3 regions of the Streptomyces sp. NPDC017056 genome follow, and region 3 is predicted to be linked to each of the others. Evidence: riboswitches for the same ligand, from Rfam matches in the RefSeq annotation. Region 3 holds a riboswitch; each other region holds the start of a gene.
The links. Region 3 has a riboswitch for thiamine pyrophosphate ahead of thiC (phosphomethylpyrimidine synthase ThiC). Riboswitches for the same ligand answer to the same signal wherever they lie in the genome.
Positions count from the first base shown of each region.

Region 1: it holds a riboswitch for thiamine pyrophosphate, as region 3 does, so the genes downstream of both, thiO (glycine oxidase ThiO) here and thiC (phosphomethylpyrimidine synthase ThiC) in region 3, are expected to answer to the same signal.
Region 2: it holds a riboswitch for thiamine pyrophosphate, as region 3 does, so the genes downstream of both, ACH4OW_RS27445 (thiamine ABC transporter substrate binding subunit) here and thiC (phosphomethylpyrimidine synthase ThiC) in region 3, are expected to answer to the same signal.

Region 1 covers NZ_JBIRPD010000001.1:56,271-63,791, reverse strand. Annotated here, with positions in the region: gene pknB (Stk1 family PASTA domain-containing Ser/Thr kinase) at 1-1,707, opposite strand, end outside; gene ACH4OW_RS00255 (thiazole synthase) at 1,880-2,674, opposite strand; gene thiS (sulfur carrier protein ThiS) at 2,684-2,902, opposite strand; gene thiO (glycine oxidase ThiO) at 2,899-4,191, opposite strand; TPP riboswitch at 4,189-4,302, opposite strand; gene ACH4OW_RS00240 (NAD(P)/FAD-dependent oxidoreductase) at 4,475-5,758, shown strand; gene ACH4OW_RS00235 (Rv2175c family DNA-binding protein) at 5,829-6,194, shown strand; gene thiE (thiamine phosphate synthase) at 6,344-6,994, shown strand; gene metF (methylenetetrahydrofolate reductase [NAD(P)H]) at 7,141-7,521, shown strand, end outside.
Region 2 covers NZ_JBIRPD010000016.1:109,860-117,380, reverse strand. Annotated here, with positions in the region: gene pyrH (UMP kinase) at 1-333, shown strand, start outside; gene frr (ribosome recycling factor) at 509-1,066, shown strand; gene ACH4OW_RS27455 (phosphatidate cytidylyltransferase) at 1,066-2,205, shown strand; gene rlmN (23S rRNA (adenine(2503)-C(2))-methyltransferase RlmN) at 2,341-3,447, shown strand; TPP riboswitch at 3,481-3,614, shown strand; gene ACH4OW_RS27445 (thiamine ABC transporter substrate binding subunit) at 3,693-4,772, shown strand; gene ACH4OW_RS27440 (ABC transporter permease) at 4,814-6,442, shown strand; gene ACH4OW_RS27435 (ABC transporter ATP-binding protein) at 6,443-7,501, shown strand.
Region 3 covers NZ_JBIRPD010000003.1:361,877-369,397, reverse strand. Annotated here, with positions in the region: gene ACH4OW_RS07390 (metallophosphoesterase) at 299-1,483, shown strand; gene ACH4OW_RS07385 (hypothetical protein) at 1,688-2,593, shown strand; gene thiC (phosphomethylpyrimidine synthase ThiC) at 2,743-4,521, opposite strand; TPP riboswitch at 4,515-4,672, opposite strand; gene ACH4OW_RS07375 (YibE/F family protein) at 4,744-6,234, shown strand; gene ACH4OW_RS07370 (SsgA family sporulation/cell division regulator) at 6,302-6,727, opposite strand; gene ACH4OW_RS07365 (DUF5326 family protein) at 7,404-7,521, opposite strand, start outside.

The DNA of each region.
Region 1 (7,521 bases), on a different contig from region 3:
GTCGTGCGGCGAGTGCACCGTCCGGTCGTCGATCTTCACGTCGAAGCCGGCGCCGCGCAGCGTGGCCTCGGCGTCCGCCCGGTCCCGGCCGGTCACGTCCGGCACGTCGGCCGCCGCGCCGCGGCTGACCGTGAGCGCGACCGCGGTGTCCGGGCGGCGCTTGCTGCCCGCCGCCGGGTCGGTGGCGATCACCGAGCCCTTGGCGACCTCGTCGGAGAACTCCTTGCGCACCGTGCCGACCGTCAGCCCCAGGTCGCGCAGCTTGCGCTTGGCGTCCGCTATGGGCGTCCCGGCCAGATCGGGCACCTGGACGATCTCGGGGCCCTTGGAGAGGGTGAGGGTGACCGTGTTCGTGCCGCGGATGCGCTTGCCGATCTCGGGGTCGGTGGCCATGACGTGCCCGCGCTCCACGTTCGGGCTGTAGGCGAGCTTCACCTTCACGTCCAGGCCCTCGGCGCGCAGCGTCTGCTCCGCCTTGGCCTGCGTCATGTCCAGCACCGCGGGGACCGTGGTGAACTGCCCGGAGTTGATGTACCAGACTCCCGCGCCCACCAGCAGCACGAGCAGCACGGCGGCGACCACCGAGACCGTCTTGCGGCGCGCCCGCAGGAGACCGGCCACCGCGCCGGACCGCGGCGCCGCGGCCGCCGGGCGCAGCCGGGTGGTCTGCTCGGCCGCCGGTGCCGGCGGGGCAGGCGGCGTCTCCAGCCTGCTGGTGCGGTTCAGCTGCTCCTCCAGCGGGAGCGGCGGCTGCACCGCGGCGACCCGCGGCAGCACGCTCGTACGGTCCTCGGAACCCGCCTCGGAGCCGCCCTCCGGCGCCTCGACCGCCTGCGGGGGAACGGTGTCCAACTGCGCGTCGGACAGCTCGGCGCGGGCCGTGCGGGCCTGCGCGAGGAGCGTCACCGCGTCCTGCGGGCGCAGCTCGGGGCGGCGCGCGGTGGCCGCCGCGACCAGGTCGTCGAGCTGCGGCGCCAGCTCCGGCGCGTACGTGGACGGGGCCGGCACGTCCTCGTGAAGGTGCTGGTAGAGGACCTGGGCCGCGGTGCCGCCGGTGTGCGGCTTGCCGCCGGTCAGCATCTCGAACAGCACCACACCGCAGGCGTAGACGTCGGCGGGCGGCCCGGCCGTGCCGTCCTCGATCTGCTCGGGCGCCAGGTAGGAGACGCTCCCCAGGAGCGTGCCGGTGGAGTCGGCGGTGTGCGTGCCCACGGTCCGTACGAGGCCGAAGTCGGCGACCTTGACCCGGCCGTCGTCGCCGATCAGCACGTTCTCCGGCTTCATGTCCCGGTGCACCAGCCCGGCCCGGTGGGCGGCGCCCAGCGCGGCCAGGATCGGCTCCAGGACGTCCAGCGCGGCCCGCGGCTGGAGGGCGCCGCGCTCCCGCAGGACGTCGCGCAGCGTGCAGCCGGCGACGTACTCCATCGCCAGGTAGACGTACGTGCCGTCGGTGCCCTGGTCGAAGACGCCCACCACGTTGGGGTGGTCGAGCCGGGCGGCGGACTTGGCCTCGCGGATGAAGCGGTCGACGAACGCCGTGTCCGCGGCGAGCGCCGGGTGCATCACCTTCAGGGCGAGCACCCGGTCCAGCCGGGTGTCCACGGCCCGGTAGACCGTGGCCATGCCGCCGGCGGCGATGCGCGCCTGCACCTGGTAGCGGCCGTCGAGCAGCTGCCCGACCAGGGGGTCCTGAAGGGTCGTATCCACGGCAGACGAGTCTACGAGCCGCCGGGCGGGGCTCCGACGCCCTGCCCGGCCCCCGGGCCGTACTGAAGCCGAACAGTGACAGGCCGCATGACCCGGCGTGGGCGAGTCGCGCCGGATGTCCCTTTCGGCCGGGCCGGGCGGCGCCACCTGGGGCGGCGCCGCCCGCCGCGCGTCAGAAGGCGGGCCGCTCCGGGTCCAGCGCGGCCATGCCCTCCGTGGGCGAGGACGCCTCCGCGTAGTGGCGGCGCGGCATCCGCCCCGCACGGAACGCGAGCCGGCCGCCCTCGACGGCGTGCCGCATCGCCTCCGCCATCAGCACGGGCTCCTGCGCCCGGGTCACCGCGGAGGCCAGCATCACCCCCGCACAGCCCAGCTCCATGGCCAGGGCCACGTCGGAGGCGGTGCCCGCGCCCGCGTCCAGGATCACCGGCACCCGGGCCCGCTCGGTGATCAGCTGGAAGTTGTGCGGGTTGCGGATGCCCAGCCCGGACCCGATCGGGGAGCCCAGCGGCAGGATCGCGGCGCAGCCCACGTCCTCCAGCTTGCGGGCCAGCACCGGGTCGTCGCTGGTGTAGGGCAGCACGGTGAAGCCGTCGTCCACCAGGGTCTCGGCGGCGTCCAGCAGCTCGACCGGGTCCGGCAGCAGGGTGCGCTCGTCGGCGACCACCTCCACCTTGATCCAGTTCGTGCCGAGCGCCTCACGGGCCAGCCGGGCGGTGAGGACGGCCTCGCCCGCGGTGAAGCAGCCCGCGGTGTTCGGCAGCACCCGGATGCCGTGCCGTTCCAGTACGGACAGCACCGAGCCCTGCACGGTCGGGTCCAGGCGGCGCATGGCGACCGTCGTCAGCTCCGTGCCGGAGGCGAGCAGCGCCCGCTCCAGTACGTCGAGACTGGTCGCCCCGCCGGTACCCATGATCAGCCGGGAGTCGAAGGTGGTGTCGGCGATGGTGAGCAGATCGTCGGCCATGGCGGGGGATCAGCCTCCCTGGACTGCGGTGAGGACCTCGACGCGGTCGCCGTCGCCGAGCGGGGTGGCGGGCCACTGCCCGCGGGGTACCACGGCTTCGTTGACGGCCGCTGCCACGCCGCCGGGCGCCGTGGTGAGGCCGGCGACGAGCCGGTCGAGGGTGAGCCCGCCGGGGAACTCGCGGGGCTCACCGTTCACGGAGACGGTGATGGGTGTGGTGACGGTCATGCGGGCTGCTCCTGGGAGGCGGGGGCGGACACGGGGCGGGGCGCGGCGCCGGGCGGCTCCGGCGCGAAACGGTCGGGGGCGAACGGCCTGGCCTCCTCCGGCAGCCGGCCGCCGGTCAGCGCCGCCGCCATCGCGTCGCCCGTGACGGGCGTCAGGAGCACGCCGTTGCGGTAGTGGCCGGTCGCCACCAGCAGGCCGGGCAGCGCGGTCGGGCCGAGCAGCGGCGCGTTGTCGGGCGAGCCGGGGCGCAGCCCGGCGCGGGTCTCGACCAGCGGCAGTTCGGTGATGCCGGGCACCAGCTCGTGGGCGTCCCGCAGCAGCTCGTACACCCCGCCGGCGGTGACCGTGGTGTCCCAGCCCAGCTCCTCGCTGGTGGCGCCGAGCACCAGCTCGCCGTTCTCGCGCGGTACGAGGTAGACCGGGCCGCCGCGCACCACGGCCCGCACCGTGCGGGACAGGAACGGTACGCCGCCGGGCAGCCCCTGCGGCATGCGCAGCCGCAGCACCTGGCCCTTGACCGGGCGCACCGGCGGCAGCACGCCGTCCGGGACGCCCGCCAGCCGCCCGCTGCGGCTGCCCGCGGCGAGCACCACCTGCCCCGCTGTGACACGGCCGCCGCCGGCCAGCACGGCGCCGGTGGCGCGGCCCCGCTCGACGGTCAGCCGCTCGGCGGTGGTGCGGTGGAAGGCGACCCCGGCCCGCTCGCAGGCGGCGAGCAGCGCCGCCGCCAGCCGGCGCGGGTCGACCTGGTGGTCCCCGTCCACGCGCAGGCCGCCGCGCACGCCCGGCGCGAGCATCGGCTCCAGGCGCCGGCATTCGCGCCCGGTCAGCCAGGTGGAGTCCAGGCCGCTGCGGAGCTGGAGGGCGTGGAGGTCGCGCAGGTAGGCGCGGTCGTCGGCGTCCAGCGCGACGGCCAGGGTGCCGCACGGGCGGTAGCCGATGTCCCGGCCGCCCGCCTCGGCCAGCTCGGCGGCGAAGTCCGGGTAGCGGCGGGCGGAGGCGAGGTTGAGGCCGAGCAGCGTCTGCTCGCCGTAGTGCAGCTCGGTGACGGCGGCCAGCATCCCGGCCGCGACCTGGGCGGCGCCGCCGCCTGGTGCGGGGTCGGCGACGGCGGTGCGCAGCCCGCGCTGGGCCGCCCGCCAGGCGGTGACCAGCCCGATGACGCCGCCGCCGACGACGAGTACGTCCGGATGCCCGCCGGAGCCGGGTGACCCGTGTGGTGTGGGCGGCCCGGCCCTGCCCGTATGGGGTGCGGCGGTACGTGCCGCGGTCCGTGCAGGTGGATGCATGGGTGTCCAGCCCCTCCCTTCGCCGGCATGACCCGGATCAGGTTCGTACGGTCGGAGGCCGCAGCAGCCTCCCTCTCAGCCCGGTGCGTCCGGGCTCCCGCGAGTGCGTTCACCGGCCACACTAGTACGGGCCACGGGCGCGCCGTAAGAGAGCACCGGGCCCGCACCCCGGGCCGTGGCCGGTTCTCGCGGGTACCGGTGGGTGACGGACCGTGACGTTGTGTCAGAGATCTCGTCGCGCGGTGCTGCGGCCCGCGAGACGCGCCGTCCTAGAGTTGGCCGGGTGAGCGAGCAGACCCAGCCTCCCCAGGACCCGGACCGCACGCGCCAGGAGGACGACAGCCTCCAGCGCGCCGCCGAGCGCACCCGGCGGGTCGTCGTCGTGGGCGCCGGAATGGCCGGCGTGCAGACCGCCGTCGCCCTGCGCGAACAGGGCTGGCGCGGGGTGATCACCCTGGTCGGCGACGAGCCCCACGCGCCGTACGACCGCCCGCCGCTGTCCAAGGCCGTACTGCTCGGCAAGGCCGACGGGTCCGCCTTCGACGTGGACTTCGCGGCGCTCGGCATCGACCTGCTCCTCGGCCGGCGTGCCACCGGGCTCGCCGCCGCCTCACAGGTCGTCGAGACCGACGGCGGGCCGCTCCCGTACGACCACCTGGTCATCGCCACCGGCGCCGAACCGGTCACCCTGCCCGGCAGTGCCGGCCTGCCGGACGTCCACGTGCTGCGCACCCTCGACGACGCCGAGCGGCTGCGGCCCGTACTGGCCGGGCAGCGCGAGATCGTGGTCGTCGGCGCGGGCTGGATCGGCGCCGAGTTCGCCACCGCGGCACGCGAGGCGGGCTGCCCGGTGACCGTCGTGGAGGCCGCCGACCGGCCGCTGGCCGGGGCGCTGCCCGCAGAGGTCGCCGCCCCCATGGCGGGCTGGTACGAGGACTGCGGCGCCCGGCTGCGCACCGGTGCCAAGGTCGCCGCCGTCACGGACGGCGCGGTGGCGCTCTCCGACGGCACGACGCTGACCGCCGACGCGGTCGTCGTCGGCATCGGCGCCAGGCCAGCCACCTCCTGGCTGGCCGGCTCCGGCGTCGCGCTGTCGCCCGAGGACCGCTCCGTGCTGGCCGACGAGCGGCTGCGCACCTCCGTCCCCCGCGTGTACGCCGTCGGCGACTGCGCTTCCTTCCCGTCCGCCCGCTACGGCAGCCGGCTGCTGATCCACCACTGGGACAACGCCCTCCAGGGGCCGCGCACGGTCGCCGCCACCATCGCCCGCGGCGAGGCGGAGGGCCCGCTCTACGATCCGGTCCCGTACTTCTGGTCCGAGCAGTTCGGCCGCTTCGTGCAGTACGCCGGGCACCACGCGGGCGCGGACGAGACGGTCTGGCGCGGCGATCCGGCGAGCGCGGCCTGGTCGGTGATCTGGCTGCGCGAGGGCGTGCTCGTCGCCCTGCTCGCGGTCGGCCGGCCGCGCGACCTCGCCCAGGGACGCAAGCTCATCGAGCGGGGCGCGGTACTGGACCGGCACAAGGCGGCGGACGCCTCGGTGCCGTTGAAGTCGGCGGTGCTCTGAGCGGTCCGCGCGGCGTCCCTTTGGCGATGCCCCGCTACCGGCTGTCAGTGCGAGGTGGCAGGCTTGTCCTGTGACCGAGATTGACGCAAAGATCGATGGACTCGTACCCGCCTGGCTCACCCTCCCCGACATCGCCGAGATGATCGGCGTTGAGGTGACGCGTGTGCGGCAGCTGGTGAAGGAGGGCCAGCTGATCGCGGTGCGCCGCGGCGAGAACCGGGCCCTGCACGTGCCGGCCGACTTCATCAAGGATGACAAGGTCGTCAAGGGCCTCGTCGGGACGCTCACGCTCCTGCGGGACGACGGCTTCACCGACGAGGAGATGCTGGAGTGGCTCTTCACCGCCGACGAGACCCTGCCCGGCACCCCCGCCCAGGCCCTGCGTGAGAATCGCGGTACGGAGGTGAAGCGCCGGGCACAGGCGCTCGCCGTCTAGCAGCCCGTACGGCTGCGGGGGCGCCTTCGGGCGCGTCCGCGGCCGTTCGCCGTCGCGTTCGCACCCGCGGCCGCGACCGTCTTCGCACCACTAGGGCGTACGGGCCGGAAGGCCCGGCCCGTACGCCGCCTACCTGGGGGGACCCGCCGATGACCACCGCACGTCACGCCCTGTCCGACGCCCGCCTCTACCTGTGCACGGACGCCCGCAGGCGCCAGGGCGACCTCGCGCAGTTCCTGGACGCGGTGCTCGCGTCGGGCGTGGACGTCGTGCAGCTGCGCGACAAGGGCATGGAAGCGGGGGAGGAGCTGGCCCACCTGGAGGTCTTCGCGGACGCCTGCCGCCGGCACGGCAAGCTGCTGGCGGTCAACGACCGCGCCGACGTCGCCCACGCCATCGGCTCCGACGTGCTGCACCTGGGCCAGGGCGACCTGCCGGTGCCCGCGGCCCGCGCGATCCTCGGCCCGGACGTGCTGATCGGCCGCTCCACCCACGCCGAGTCCGAGGTGGACGCCGCGCTGGCCGAGCCCGGCGTCGACTACTTCTGCACCGGCCCGTGCTGGCCGACCCCGACCAAGCCCGGCCGCCACGCCCCCGGCCTCGACCTGGTGCGTTACGCGGCCGCGCGACAGCCCGAGCGCCCGTGGTTCGCCATCGGCGGCATCGACGCGGGCAACCTGGACCAGGTGCTGGAAGCGGGTGCCCGCCGGGTCGTCGTCGTCCGGGCGATCACCGAGGCCGAGGACCCGGGGGCCGCGGCCGCCGACCTGGCCAAGCGGGTGCGCGCGCACGGAGCGTGACCGGGACCGTCCGTGACGGGGGGCGCCCGGTGCCCGCTGGACGCGAGATGACCGGCGGGTGTCCGAGGCGTGGACCGGAACGCGGCTATCCGGGCATTTCGCCGGGACTGGTTGGTGCGCGCCGGGCCGCTGGTTAACCTGCACGTATGGCCCTAGGCACAGCTTCCACCAGGACTGATCGCGCACGGACCGTGCGCGACCTGCTCGCTTCCGGCAAGCAGTCGTATTCGTTCGAGTTCGCCGCCCCGAAGACGGAGAAGGGCGAGCGGACGTTGTGGAACGCCATTCGCCGGATCGAGGCCGTCGCGCCGACCTTCGTCTCCGTGACGTACGGCGCGGGCGGCACCTCCCGCGAGGGCACGGTGCGCGCGACCGAGCGGATCGCCACCGACACCACCCTCACCCCGGTCGCGCACCTGACCGCCGTGAACCACTCCACGGCCGACCTGCGCAACATCATCGGCCAGTACGCCGACGCCGGCATCCGCAACATGCTCGCCCTGCGCGGCGACCCGCCGGGGGACCCG
Region 2 (7,521 bases), on a different contig from region 3:
ATGGGCATGCCGTACTTCTCCACCGACACCACCGCGGCCCAGCGTGCCCTGGAGGTCGGTGCCGAGGCCATGCTGATGGGCAAGAACGGCGTGGACGGGGTCTACGACGCCGACCCCAAGAAGTTCCCGGACGCGGTGAAGTTCGACGCCCTCGAATACGGCGAGGTCATCACCCGCGACCTCAAGGTCGCCGACGCCACCGCCATCACGCTCTGCCGTGACAACAAGCTCCCGATCCTCGTCTTCGAACTGCTCGCCGAGGGCAACATCGCGCGTGCGGTGAAGGGTGAGAAGATCGGCACGCTCGTCAGCGATCAGGGCACCCGGGCCTGACGGCCCCAACTGCCGTATTGCCGTACGGGCAGGGCACCGTACGGGCGGCAACCCCGGGTCGTGGGAAGACCCCGGCACGGGGATGGACAACGGCCTGCCGGTCGGACACCGTGCAGGAGAAGACGCGCGGCAGGGGCGAGGCTCTGCTTCTTACCGAAAAGACCAGGAGCAAGTGGTGATCGAAGAGATCCTCCTCGAGGCCGAGGAGAAGATGGAGAAGGCCGTCGTGGTCGCCAAGGAGGACTTCGCCGCGATTCGCACCGGGCGTGCGCACCCGGCGATGTTCAACAAGATCGTGGCGGACTACTACGGCGCCATGACGCCGATCAACCAGCTGGCGTCGTTCTCGGTGCCCGAACCGCGGATGGCCGTGGTGACCCCGTTCGACAAGAGCGCGCTGCGCAACATCGAGCAGGCGATCCGGGACTCCGACCTGGGCGTCAACCCGAGCAATGACGGAAACATCATTCGTGTGAACTTCCCCGAGCTCACCGAGGAGCGCCGCCGGGAGTTCATCAAGGTCGCGAAGAACAAGGCCGAGGACTCGAAGATCTCGATCCGCAGCGTCCGGCGCAAGGCCAAGGAAACCCTCGACAAGCTCGTCAAGGACAAGGAGTCCGGCGAGGACGAGGTGCGCAGGGCGGAGAAGGAGCTCGACGACACCACCGCGAAGTACGTCGCGCAGGTGGACGAGCTGCTCAAGCACAAGGAATCCGAGCTCCTAGAGGTCTGATGAACGAGTCATCCTGGGGGGCCCCGCCTGGCGTCGGCCGAGCCGGTCAATGGGGACCACCCGACCAGGGGCCCGCCGGTTCGGCGGGTCCCGCGCACGACTGGGGCGGCGCGGCGCAGACTCGGCCCATGCCCATCGTGCCCGACGCAGGCGGACACCAGGACGACGACCGGAGCCCTCTGGACGACGACCGGGACCACCGGGACGACCGGGGGGCCGCTCGGCAGAGCGGTCCCCCGTTCCGCGACGAACAGCCGCAGGAGCCCATGCCCACCTCTTCGCCGGGACCCGACGGCTCACGGCACCCCGACAAGCCGCAGAAGAAGAGCGCGGGGCGCAACCTCCGGGCCGCCATAGGAGTCGGTGTCGGCCTCGGTGCCGTCATCCTGCTCTCGCTCTTCGTCTACAAGCCGCTCTTCGTCGGCGTCATAGTGATCGCGGTGGTCGTGGGCCTGTGGGAGCTGACGTCCCGGCTCTCCGAACGCAAGGACATCCGGGTACCGCTGGTCCCGCTCGCCCTCGGTGGCGCGGCGATGGTGGTCGCCGGCTACGTACGGGGCGCGGAGGGCGCGTGGGTGGCGATGGCGCTCACCGCGCTCGCCGCCCTGGTGTGGCGCATGACGGAGGCTCCGGAGAACTATCTGCGGGACGTCACGGCAGGCGTCTTCGCCGCGTTCTACGTGCCGTTCCTGGCGACGTTCGTGGCGATGATGCTCGCCGCCGACGACGGGCCGCAGCGCGTGCTGACGTTCCTGCTGCTGACGGTCGTCAGCGACACGGGCGCGTACGCGGTGGGCTGGCGCTTCGGCAAGAACAAGCTCGCGCCCCGCATCAGCCCCGGCAAGACCCGCGAGGGGCTGTTCGGCGCGGTGCTGTTCGCCATGGTCGCGGGCGCGCTCTGCATGCAGCTGATCATCACGGACGGCGTCTGGTGGCAGGGCCTGCTGCTCGGCATGGCGGTCGCGGCCAGCGCGACGCTCGGCGACCTCGGCGAGTCGATGATCAAGCGCGATCTCGGCATCAAGGACATGGGCACGCTGCTGCCCGGCCACGGCGGCATCATGGACCGCCTGGACTCGCTCCTGCCGACCGCCCCGGTCGTCTGGCTGCTGTACGTCATCTTCGTCGGCTCCGGCTGACCGGAGGTTCTCCGTACGTGTGAGGGGCTCGCCGCGCTGCGTGGCGGGCCCCTCACGCATAGGGAAAACCGCAGGTCAGGCCGGTTCGTCGAGGCGGCGATCGGTACCCCTTACGTCTGCGACACTGGAAGAACCATGCCTAAGCCCGGAGAACTCACTTTCGTCGCGCCGCGCGGAGCCAAGAAGCCGCCGCGGCACCTTGCCGATCTCACCCCCGCCGAGCGGCGCGAAGCCGTGGCCGCGGCCGGTGAGAAGCCGTTCCGCGCCAAGCAGCTGTCGCAGCACTACTTCGCCCGGTACGCGCACGACCCGGCGGAGTGGACGGACATCCCGGCCGCGGCGCGGGAGAAGCTGGCGACGGCGCTGCTGCCCGAGCTGATGAGTGTGGTGCGGCACATCTCCTGTGACGACGACACCACGCGCAAGACGCTGTGGAAGCTGCACGACGGCACCCTCGTGGAGTCGGTGCTGATGCGCTACCCGGACCGGGTCACGATGTGCATCTCGTCACAGGCCGGGTGCGGCATGAACTGCCCGTTCTGCGCGACGGGACAGGCCGGGCTGGACCGGAACCTGTCCACCGCCGAGATCGTTCATCAGATCGTCGACGGCATGCGGGCGCTGCGCGACGGTGAGGTGCCGGGCGGCCCGGCCCGGCTGTCCAACGTCGTCTTCATGGGCATGGGCGAGCCGCTGGCGAACTACAACCGGGTCGTGGGCGCGATCCGGCGGCTGACCGACCCCGAGCCCGACGGGGTGGGGCTGTCCCAGCGCGGCATCACCGTCTCCACGGTGGGCCTCGTCCCGGCGATGCTGCGGTTCGCGGACGAGGGGCTGAAATGCCGGCTCGCGGTGTCGCTGCACGCGCCCGACGACGAGCTGCGCGACACGCTCGTACCGGTCAACACGCGCTGGAAGGTGCGTGAGGTGCTGGACGCGGCCTGGGAGTACGCGGAGAAGTCCGGGCGGCGGATCTCGATCGAGTACGCCCTGATCCGGGACATCAACGACCAGGCGTGGCGCGGTGACCTGCTGGGCCGCCTGCTCAAGGGCAAGCGGGTCCATGTGAACCTGATCCCGCTGAATCCGACGCCCGGGTCGAAGTGGACGGCGTCCCGTCCCGAGGACGAGAAGGCGTTCGTGGAGGCCATCGCCGCGCACGGGGTGCCGGTGACCGTCCGCGACACGCGCGGGCAGGAGATCGACGGCGCCTGCGGGCAGCTCGCGGCCTCGGAGCGCTGACCGCCCGCTGGTACGGTGTGATCGAACAAATGCACATTCCGACAGGGGAGCGCCACAGCGCTGAGAGTGCGGCAGTGTCACGGACCGAGCGTCACGGACACGGGGTGCCGCAGACCCTTGAACCTCGCCCGGGTCATTCCGGGTAGGAAGTTCGGTCGTCACTCATGCTGTTGCGCCCCGCCCGGCCTTCCTCGCGAAGTGCCGGGTGGGGCCGCGTCTCTTCCTGGCCAGCCAGGAGGAATCCAGTGAGCACCACCAGAAGGATCACCGTCACCGCGCTGGCGGTCGCGGCCGGCATGACGGCGCTCGCCGCGTGCGGCTCGGGCGGCAGCGGCGGCAGTGCGGACCCGAAGACCGTGACGCTCGTCAGCCACGACTCCTTCAACGCCTCCAAGTCCGTCCTGGAGGAGTTCACCAAGCAGACCGGCTACAAGGTGAACGTGCTCAAGGGCGGTGACGCGGGCAAGGCCGTCAACCAGGCGATCCTGTCGAAGAACAACCCGCAGGGCGACGTCTTCTTCGGCATCGACAACACGCTGCTGTCGCGTGGCCTGAAGGAGGGCATCTTCAGCCCGTACGAGGCCAAGGGCCTGGCGAGCGTCCCGGGGGAACTCCAGCTCGACAAGGCGGAGCACCGGGTGACGCCGGTGGACTACGGCGACACCTGCGTCAACTACGACCGCGCCTACTTCGCCGAGCACAAGATCGCGCCGCCCGAGACGTTCGACGACCTGCTCAAGCCCGAGTACAAGGGCCTGCTGGTCACCGAGAACTCCGCCACGTCGTCGCCGGGGCTCGCCTTCCAGCTCGGCACCATCGCCAAGTACGGCGAGTCCGGCTGGCAGGACTACTGGAAGAAGCTCAAGGACAACGGCGTCGAGGTCGTGGACGGCTGGGAGCAGGCGTACAACGAGCGGTTCTCGGGCTCGGCAGCGGGCAAGGGCAAGGGGGACAAGCCCCTGGTGGTCTCGTACGCGTCGAGCCCGCCGGTGGAGGTGCTCGGCAAGAAGCCGGAGCCGAAGCAGGCGCCCACCGGCGTCGCGGCCGGCACCTGCTTCCGGCAGGTCGAGTTCGCGGGGCTGCTCAAGGGCGCCAAGAACGAGAAGGGCGGCAAGGCCCTGCTGGACTTCCTGCTGAGCAAGCGGTTCCAGGAGGACGTGCCGCTCCAGATGTTCGTCAACCCGGCGCGTACGGACGCGAAGGTGCCGGAGCTGTTCACCAAGTACGGCCAGAAGATCGACAAGCCGGAGACGGTGGCACCGGAGAAGATCGTCGCCAACCGCGAACAGTGGATCAAGCAGTGGTCCTCGCTCGTTCTGAAGTAACCGGCCCCGCGAAGCGGGCGCGGCGCTCACGGGGGACGGCGGTGCGGCTCGCCCTGATGGCCCTGCCGCTCGCCTTCTTCGCGCTCTTCTTCGCCTACCCGGTCGCCGCGATCGTCGGGCGCGGGCTCAAGGACGGCGGGCAGTGGCAGCTGGGCCGGGCCGGCGAGGTGCTGTCCGACCCGGACGTCCTGCACGTCCTGTGGTTCACGGTCTGGCAGGCGGCGGCCTCGACCGCGCTCACGCTGCTGCTCGCGCTCCCCGGCGCGTATGTCTTCGCGCGCTTCGACTTTCCCGGAAAGCAGGTGCTGCGGTCCGTGGTCGCGGTGCCGTTCGTCCTGCCGACGGTGGTGGTGGGCTCGGCGTTCCTGGCGCTGGTCGGGCGCGGCGGAGTGCTGGACGACCTGTGGGGCGTACGGCTGGACACCTCGGTGTGGGCGATCCTGCTGGCGCACGTGTTCTTCAACTACGCCGTGGTCGTGCGGACCGTATCCGGCCTCTGGGGGCAGCTCGACCCACGGCAGGAGGAAGCGGCCCGGGTGCTGGGCGCGTCGCGCTGGACCGCGTGGCGGCGGGTGACGCTGCCCGCGCTGGGACCGGCCGTCGCGGCCGCCGCCCTGATGGTCTTCCTCTTCACCTTCACCTCCTTCGGAGCGGTGCAGATCCTGGGCGGGCCGAGGTTTTCCACCCTGGAGGTGGAGATCTACCGGCAGACTGCCGACTTCCTGGACCTGCCGACCGCCGCCGTCCTCACGTTGCTCCAGTTCGCCGCCGTGCTGGTACTCCTGGCGCTGCACACCTGGACCGTACGGCGGCGGGAGTCCGCGCTCACGCTCGTCGACCCGGCGCAGACGGTGCGGCGGCCCCGTGGCGCCGGCCAGTGGGCGCTGCTGTGGGGGACGCTCGCCGTGATCGCGGTGCTGCTGGTGGCGCCCCTGGCGGTGCTAATCGAGCGGTCCTTCGCCGGTCCTGACGGGTACGGGTTCACGTTCTACCGGGCGCTGCAGTCCGCTGCCTCCATGGACAGCACCTTCGCCGTCGCCCCCCTGAACGCCTTGTGGAACTCGCTCGCCTACGGGGCGGCCGCCACGCTGATCGCCCTGGTGGTGGGCGGGCTGGCGGCGGCAGCGCTGACCAGGCGCGGCGGCAGGCTGGTGCGGGGATTCGACGCGTTGCTGATGTTGCCCCTCGGGGTGTCGGCCGTGACCGTCGGCTTCGGCTTCCTGATCACTCTCGACAAGCCGCCGCTCGATCTGCGGTCGTCCTGGTGGCTCGTACCGCTGGCGCAGGCGCTGGTCGGGGTGCCGTTCGTCGTACGGACCATGCTGCCCGTGCTGCGCGCGGTGGACGGCCGGCTGCGGGAGGCGGCGGCGGTGCTGGGGGCCTCGCCGTGGCGGGTGTGGCGGGAGGTCGACCTGCCGCTGGTACGGCGCGCGCTGCTGATCGCCGCCGGCTTCGCCTTCGCCGTGTCGCTCGGCGAGTTCGGCGCGACGGTCTTCATCGCCCGGCCGGACGCACCGACCCTGCCGGTGGCCGTCGCGAGGCTGCTGGGACGCGCGGGGGAACTGAACTACGGACAGGCGATGGCCCTGTCGACGATCTTGATGGTGGTGTGCGCCGGCGCGCTGCTGGCGCTGGAGCGCATCCGTACCGACCAGGCCGGAGAGTTTTAGATGGCGGAACACACTGGCGCGGCGGACGAGGCGCTGCTGCGGCTGGACGACGTCACCGTCCGCTTCCGCGCCGGGCAGCGCCCGGCACTGGACGCGGTCGGCCTGAGCGTCGCCGCGCAGGAGATCGTGTGCGTGCTGGGGCCCAGCGGCAGCGGCAAGTCCACTCTTCTGAGGGTCGTGGCGGGGTTGCAGGCCGCCGACGCGGGGCGCGTCTTCCTGGAAGGCCGGGACCAGTCGGGCGTGCCCACACACCGCCGTGGCGTCGGGCTGATGTTCCAGGACCACCAGCTCTTCCCGCAGCGCGACGTCGGCGGCAACGTGGCCTTCGGCCTGCGCATGCGCGGCGCGTCACGTGCCGAACAGGAGCGTACGGTTGCCGAACTCCTGGACCTGGTCGGCCTGCCGGGCGCCCAGCGGCGCGCCGTGGCGGCGCTGTCCGGCGGCGAGCAGCAGCGGGTCGCGCTGGCCCGCGCACTCGCGCCGCGGCCGCGGCTGCTGATGCTGGACGAGCCGCTCGGCCAGCTCGACCGCGGCCTGCGGGAGCGCCTGGTCGTCGAACTGCGGAGAGTCTTCGGCGAGCTGGGTACGACCGTGCTGGCCGTGACGCACGACCAGGGTGAAGCCTTCGCGCTGGCCGACCGGGTGGTGGTCATGCAGGAGGGCCGGATCGCGCAGAGCGGCACTCCGCTGGAGGTCTGGCAGCGTCCCGCCACCGAGTTCGTCGCCCGCTTCCTGGGCTTCGACAACGTGGTGGAGGCGACCGTGCGGGGCGGGTCCGCCGGCACCCCGTGGGGCAAGGTCCCGGTTCCGGACGGCACGCCGGACGGCCCGTGCCGCCTGCTGGTGCGCCCGGCCGGAGTGGGGATCACGGCTGCCGCGGACGGGCTGCCGTGCACGGTAGCGGCCCGTACGTTCCGCGGTACCCACGTCGCGCTGCTCCTCCAGCCGGACGCCGGACCGCAGTTGGAGGCGGCCTGCGCGCTGCGGGACGCCCCGGAAGACGGAGCGCGGGTGGGCGTCACCTTCACGGCCGAGGACGTCGTGGTCCTGAACCGCTGAGGGACGCCCACCCGTAGGGA
Region 3 (7,521 bases):
GCCCCGCCGCCCGCCGTCCTGGCGCCCGCCGCCCTCCTGGCGCCCGGCGCCGCGCCGAGGCACCCCGGGCCACTTCGCCAGGTCCACGCACCGCCGTGCCGCCGTGCCGCCGTCCCGGCACCCCGCTGCCCGCGATAAAATCGGGGTGATCCCGGAGAAAACGGCAGCGAACACCGGGCGCCGAGCGATTGACCACCCCCGGGTGCGTCACAACCCGCGAGCGGCATTCCTATGATGGGCGCACGACACCACGGACCGCCGTCGACCAGGCAAGGTCCGCGAGGTGCACGGCGGCGCGATGGTGGAGGGGTCGATGACTCAGGGGGCCAGTGTGGGACCCATGGTGCGGACCATGCCGGCACAACCTCCGGCTCCGGCACAACCGCCTGCTGTGCCGGTCCCCCCGGCCCCGGCGGTACCGCCGCCCCCACCCATGCCGCCGGCCTTCGCCGGAACGCCCGACGGCATGCCACCCGAGTACACCCCCACCGAGCGCTCCCTCCCGGTCATCGGCGCGGGCGCGTCGGCAGGCGGGCCCGGCCGCCCGCAAGGACACGCGGACATCCCGCCCGTCACCCGTACGGACACGCTCATCGACCGCCCGACCGTCGACCTGACGGCGGTGCCCGAGTCGGCCGTCCCCGCCCCCGAGGGCCAGGAGGGCGGCGGCCCGCTGTACGTCGTCGGCGACGTGCACGGCTACTACGACGAGCTGCGCGAGGCGCTCGCCGCCGAGGGCCTCATCGACGCCGACGGCCAGTGGGCCGCCGGCAACGCCCGCCTGTGGTTCCTCGGTGACTTCACCGACCGCGGCCCCGACGGCATCGGCGTCATCGACCTCGTCATGCAGCTGTCCGCCGAGGCCGCGGCGGCCGGCGGCTACTGCAAGGCCCTGATGGGCAACCACGAACTGCTGCTGCTCGGCGCCAAGCGGTTCGGCGACACCCCCGTGCAGTCCGGTGCGGGCACCGCCTCCTTCCAGGCGGCCTGGCTGCTCAACGGCGGCCAGAAGTCCGACATGGACCGCCTCCAGGACCACCACCTGCAGTGGATGGCCCGCCTGGACGCCATGACGGAGGAGGACGGGCACCTGCTCGTGCACTCCGACACGACCGCGTACCTGGAGTACGGCGACTCCATCGAGGACGTCAACGACACCGTCCACGACGTCCTCACCCGCAGCGACGCCGACGAGGTCTGGGACCTGTTCCGCAAGTTCACCAAGCGCTTCGCCTTCCGCGACGACGAAGCGGGCCCGACGGCCGCACGCGAACTCCTCGGCGCCTACGGCGGCGGGCGCGTCGTGCACGGCCACAGCCCCATCCCGTACCTCCTCGGCGAGGTCGGCGGCGAGGACGACGAAGGCGAGGGAGTCGCCGTCGAAGGGCCGCACGTGTACGCCGACGGGCTCGCCATCGCCATGGACGGCGGGATCACCATGGCCGGAAAGCTACTGGTCGTTCAACTTCCCCTGACTGGCTGACCGTCAACCGGGCAGAGGTAGCGGCAGGTAGGGAAGTGGCGCGACGGGGCCCGAGCGGGGGCGTGGCGGTCCCTATTTCCGCAAACACCCTGTCACCCCGTGCCGGAGGCGCTCTACCATCGGTCTATCCGTAGCAGGCTCTCCTCCGTTTCCGCCCACTGCCCGGCCCACGCCGGCCTGTACGGCCCTACGGAGCATCGGGGGATGCACATGAACAGCGCTCCGCACCTGCTGAACGAGGACCGCGCGGAATTCGCGCGGCTCCTCGACGAGGCGCTGCGCACCGCGGATTACCGGAAGGACCCGGCCTCCGCGGCGGGAAAGCACCTCAACACCGAGCAGTTGCGCACCATGGCGCTCAGCGCCACAACCGCCATCGCCGCGTGTGCGACGGCCGAATACCGACACTACGTACGGCTCCGCGACGAACTGCGCGCTCCGGCACCCGCACCGGACGCGGGCGGCGTGGAAGGCCGCGAGGAGAAAGGCGCTTCAGCGGGCAGCCCCGGCATCGACCTCGCCACGACCGTGGGGGAGGCCGCCGAGCCCTCCGGCGCCGGGCTGGCCGCGATGATCACGGTACTGGTGCCGGTACTGGCGGGGATCGCCGCCGTGCTCTTCCTGCTCATCGGGTACGTGCTGCGCACCGTCGGCACCGACAGGTCCGCCGCCCAGCCCCTGATCAGCGTGGGCTGGGTCTTCGCGGCGCTCACCGCCGCCGGGGCGCTCGTCGCCATGGCGAGCCTGGTCTACGCGGCCTGGCGCAACGGCTCGACGTCGCTGCGCGCCCCACGTACCGGCGACGGCCTGGGCGCCCGGGCCCGGGAGGTGGACCTCGCCCGGGACGCCTGGCGGCAGGCGCTCCTGCAACGCGGCATCGTGCCGTTCCTGCGCGAGGCGCTGGCCGACCCGGCGACCGTCAACGGCCGCGGCACGGCCCGGTACGTACCGCGCCGCGGCGTGGACGGCGGCCGTATCCCGAGTCTGGGCTTCACCAGCCCGGATTTCACCAGCCCGGACGGCGGCCCGCCCGCCGCTCCCCGACCCCGCTTCACCAGCCCGGACTTCACCAGCCCCGACTACGGTGGCCCCGACCACCATCCCGAGTAGCGCCCACGCACCACCGCACCCGCACCGCGGGGGCAACGGCACCGGGCCCCCGCGGCGTCCCGCCGGTACAGGTACCGACGGGACGGAGCCGGGCCCGGAGCCGCACGGCGTACGCGCGGCTCCGGGCCCGGATCCAACGTGCGGAAAGGTCACTCCGCGATCGGCAGGTACACCCGGTTCCCCGCCGCCGCGAACTCCCGCGACTTCTCCGCCATGCCCGCCTCCGCTTCCGCGCCGACCGCCAGGTCGCCGCCGTGTTCGCGGCGGATGTCCTGGGAGATCTTCATGGAGCAGAACTTCGGGCCGCACATGGAGCAGAAGTGCGCCGTCTTCGCCGGTTCCGCCGGCAGCGTCTCGTCGTGGAAGGCGCGGGCCGTGTCCGGGTCGAGGGCCAGGTTGAACTGGTCCTCCCAGCGGAACTCGAAGCGCGCGTCGGACAGCGCGTCGTCCCAGTCCTGGGCGCCCGGGTGGCCCTTGGCGAGGTCCGCCGCGTGCGCCGCGATCTTGTACGTGATGACACCGGTCTTGACGTCGTCCCGGTCCGGCAGGCCCAGGTGCTCCTTGGGCGTCACGTAGCAGAGCATCGCCGTGCCCCACCAAGCGATCATCGCCGCGCCGATCCCGGAGGTGATGTGGTCGTACGCGGGGGCGACGTCGGTGGTCAGCGGGCCGAGCGTGTAGAACGGCGCCTCTTCGCAGATCTCCTGCTGGAGGTCGATGTTCTCCTTGATCTTGTGCATCGGGACGTGTCCCGGGCCCTCGATCATCGTCTGCACGCCGTGCCGCTTGGCGATCGCGTTCAGCTCGCCGAGCGTGCGCAGCTCCGCGAACTGCGCCTCGTCGTTGGCGTCCGCGATGGAGCCGGGGCGCAGGCCGTCGCCGAGGGAGTACGTGACGTCGTAGGAGGCGAGGATCTCGCAGAGTTCCTCGAAGTGGGTGTAGAGGAACGACTCCTTGTGGTGGGCCAGGCACCACGCCGCCATGATCGAGCCGCCGCGCGAGACGATGCCGGTCTTGCGGCGGGCCGTGAGGGGGACGTAGCGCAGCAGGACGCCGGCGTGGACGGTCATGTAGTCCACGCCCTGTTCGGCCTGCTCGATGACCGTGTCCTTGTAGATGTCCCAGGTCAGTTCCTCGGCCTTGCCGTCCACCTTCTCCAGTGCCTGGTAGAGGGGGACGGTGCCGATGGGGACGGGGGAGTTGCGCAGTACCCACTCGCGGGTGGTGTGGATGTTGCGGCCGGTGGACAGGTCCATGACCGTGTCGGCGCCCCAGCGGGTCGCCCAGGTCATCTTCTCCACCTCCTCCTCGATGGAGGAGGTGACGGCGGAGTTGCCGATGTTCGCGTTGACCTTCACCAGGAAGTTCTTGCCGATGATCATCGGCTCGATCTCCGGGTGGTTGACGTTGGCGGGCAGTACGGCCCGGCCGGCCGCGATCTCGTCCCGTACGAACTCCGGAGTGACGTTCTCGCGGATCGCGACGTACTCCATCTCCGCCGTGACCTCGCCCCGGCGCGCGTACGCGAGTTGGGTGACCGCAGCGCCGCCCCGGCCACGGCGCGGCTGCCGGGGGCGTCCAGGGAAGACCGCGTCGAGGTTCTTCAGGCCGCCGCGCGGCGAGGTGTGCTTGAGGCCGTCGTCCTCGGGCCTGGGTGGCCTGCCCGCGTACTCCTCGGTATCTCCTCGGCTGATGATCCAGTTCTCCCGCAGCGGCGCCAGGCCGCGGCGGACGTCGGTTTCGATGTTGGGGTCGGTGTACGGCCCTGACGTGTCGTAGAGCGTCACGTCCTTGCCGTTGGTGAGGTGCACACGCCGGACCGGGACTTTCAGGTCGGGCCGCGATCCGGTGAGGTAGCCCTTGTGCCAGCCGATCTCCTTGGCGGAGCCCTGGCCGTTTTCGGGCGTGCGTGCATCCTGCAGAGTCATGAAGACCCACTCCCTACGCCGGCATTACCCGGTAACAGGTTCGGCGGTCGACGCAGCAAGTCCGTGACGGCGTTTCCGGCTTCGGCCGGACGTTCCGTACGGGGGTCAGCGCCCTCTCAGCCCGGTGCTCCGAGCTCCCGCGATTGCAAAGGTGACACCACGGTAGCGGCCGATATGGCGCGGTGACCAGGGGGCCCTGCCAGTTCTTGCGATGATCGGGCGGTGACCAGCAACGAGCCACCGCACTCCGCGCACCACCACGCTTCCGGTCCGGCGCACGGTCCCGACGGCGATCGCGCGCAGCCGCCGCCCCCCTCAGGACACGGGCACGGGCACGGCCATGGCCACGGGCACGGCCCCGCGGCCCCGGTCTCCCGGCACCTGCGCAAGGTCATCGCGGCAGTGCTGATCCCGTTTGCCGCCGCCGTCCTGGCCGGGCTGGTCGTGCTGTGGCCGGGTGGCGCACCCGGCCACAAGCCGACCGGCGTCGGCTTCGACCAGCCCACCGAGAAGGCGAAGGTGGCCAAGGTCGAGGAGGTCGACTGCGCGGACGTCCATGCCCAGCAGCCGACGCCGCAGGAGCAGTCCGGCCCCTCGGACACGCGGCAGGCAACGCACTGCGAGCGGGCGGTCATCGAGGTGACCACCGGCAAGGACACGGGCCGGCGGTTCGAGGCGATCGTGACGCCCGACGCCACCCGCCACTACACGGTCGGCCAGGGCGTCGTGGTCGCCTACTCGCCCAAGGCCCCCAAGGACCTCCAGTACTCGGTCACGGACGTCGACCGGACCTTCCCGATGTGGGTACTCGCCGCGGTCTTCGCGCTGGCGGTGGTCGTGGTCGGCCGGCTGCGCGGGGTGCTGGCGCTGGTCGCGCTCGTCGTGAGCTTCGGTGTGCTGACGCTGTTCATCCTGCCCGCCGTCCTCCAGGGGTCGGACCCGCTGGTGGTCGCCGTCGTCGGAGGCAGCGCGATCATGCTGGTCGCGCTGTACATGTGCCACGGGCTGACGGCCCGTACGTCCGTGGCCGTGCTCGGCACGCTCGCGTCACTGCTGCTGATCGGCCTGCTCGGCTCGCTCTTCATCGGGTGGGCGATGCTGACCGGCAACACCGACGACCAGACCGGGCTGGTGCACGGCCTGTACCCCGACATCGAGATCCGCGGCCTGCTGCTGGCGGGCATCATCATCGGGTCGCTGGGCGTACTGGACGATGTGACGGTCACCCAGACCGCGGCGGTCTGGGAGTTGAAGGAGGCCGATCCGTCGGCGAGCCGCCGCAAGCTCTACGGAGCGGCGATGCGGATCGGGCGCGATCACATCGCGTCCGTCGTCAACACGCTCGTCCTCGCTTACGCGGGTGCGGCACTGCCCCTGCTTTTGCTGTTCTCGATCGCACAGAGCAGTGTCGGCACCGTCGCCACGAGCGAGGTGGTCGCGGAGGAGGTCGTCCGCACGCTGGTGGGCAGCATCGGGCTGGTCGCGTCCGTACCGCTGACGACGCTGCTGGCCGTGCTGGTCGTCTCGGCGGACCGGGACGCGGGGCGGCCGACGGGCCGGGGTGCGCGGCGGACGGCGGGTGGGGGAACGGGCCGGGGCGCCGGGGGCCGGGGCGCCAAACGGGTCGGTGCGGGTCAGGGTCCGGACCCGGACGGCGGTACGGGCCGGCAGCCGGTGCTCGGCGGCCGCGGCAGGCGGCGGCGCGCACGCTGATCCGGGGGCGGTACCCGTCACTCCGCGTCACATATCACCGCCTCGCCTCCACTCGGGTCCCGCGACTTCACCCCGCCTTCTGTGCCTCGGAAAGAATCCGGTCCAATGTCGATTCGAGCGTGTCGCACACCTCTTCCTCCCCGATCGGCACCAATCGGTCCGTGCGGTCCAAGAAGGCCACCAGCGGCGGGGCGCCGGCGCGGAACAACGCCCGTTCGTCCGCCACCTGTAGGCCGATGAAGACATCGCTGAGATGTTCGGAGGAGGACGGCTCGATGCGCACGTCACCCTCGCCGGACGGCTTGCTCAGCCCGTCCAGCAACAGCTCCCGGCTGAACGCCCAGGTCACGGGCACATCGCCGGGAAGGTCGAAGGTGAAGCTGACCGCATAGGGGTCCGCGCGGTCGAAGTACAGCTCCACCGGGATACGGAAAGCGAGCTCCTCTGAAACGAGGAAGCTCATGATCACTTCTGCCTGAACTGTGTCGGTCATCAACCTCTGCCCCGTACTTGGTCGGAGATGGCCAGGAATCGTCCCTCTTGGCCCCATTGACGCCATCGTCTGTCACGTGCAAGCGGATCACAAGGAGTGATTTTTCAGATACTGATGGAGAAAGCGGGTGTCGCGCGCATCGCCTCCGCCATCCTGAGTAGTCGGCCGGTAACGCAGTGTAGGCGTTGAGTGACGCTCACGGGAAGGGAAACCGCCATGGTCGCGGCCGCCGGACCGACCTGTATCGGGAGCGCCGAGCATACTGTGCCGAAGGCATATTCCGGTTGCACATAGGCGAATTGGGCGCGCCGGACGGCATTCAGGCGGTGCGGCGGGCCTGCGGCCAGGCCGCCCTCGGACCGTGCGGAGTCGGCGTCAGCGGTTGCACCGGGTGACGGGCCCAAGTGCTCCTTCCCGGCCTCCTCGTCGGGCCGCGCCAGCAGGCAAGGATGAATTCACCGTTCACCATTGCCAACATCAACCCCCGGGCCGGTCACCGGGACAGGGCGGCCGGCCGAAAGGACCGTCCCGGGGGCGCAGCCCGGCCGGCGAAATGCGGAACGCCCCGCTCCTGAGAGGAGCGGGGCGTCGGAAGGCGGGCCGCGATCGTCCGACCGGGCCGGACCGGGCCGTGACCGTCAGCCCAGGCCCGGTGCCCGGCGTGGCAGCCGGCAGCTCACCAGTCGCCGCGCGAGGACGAGGACGACGAGCCCGTGAGCCTGCGCACCAGGTAGACCACACCGGCGATCAGCGCCACCGCTATCAGCACCTTGAAGAGCAGGCCGATCAGGAAC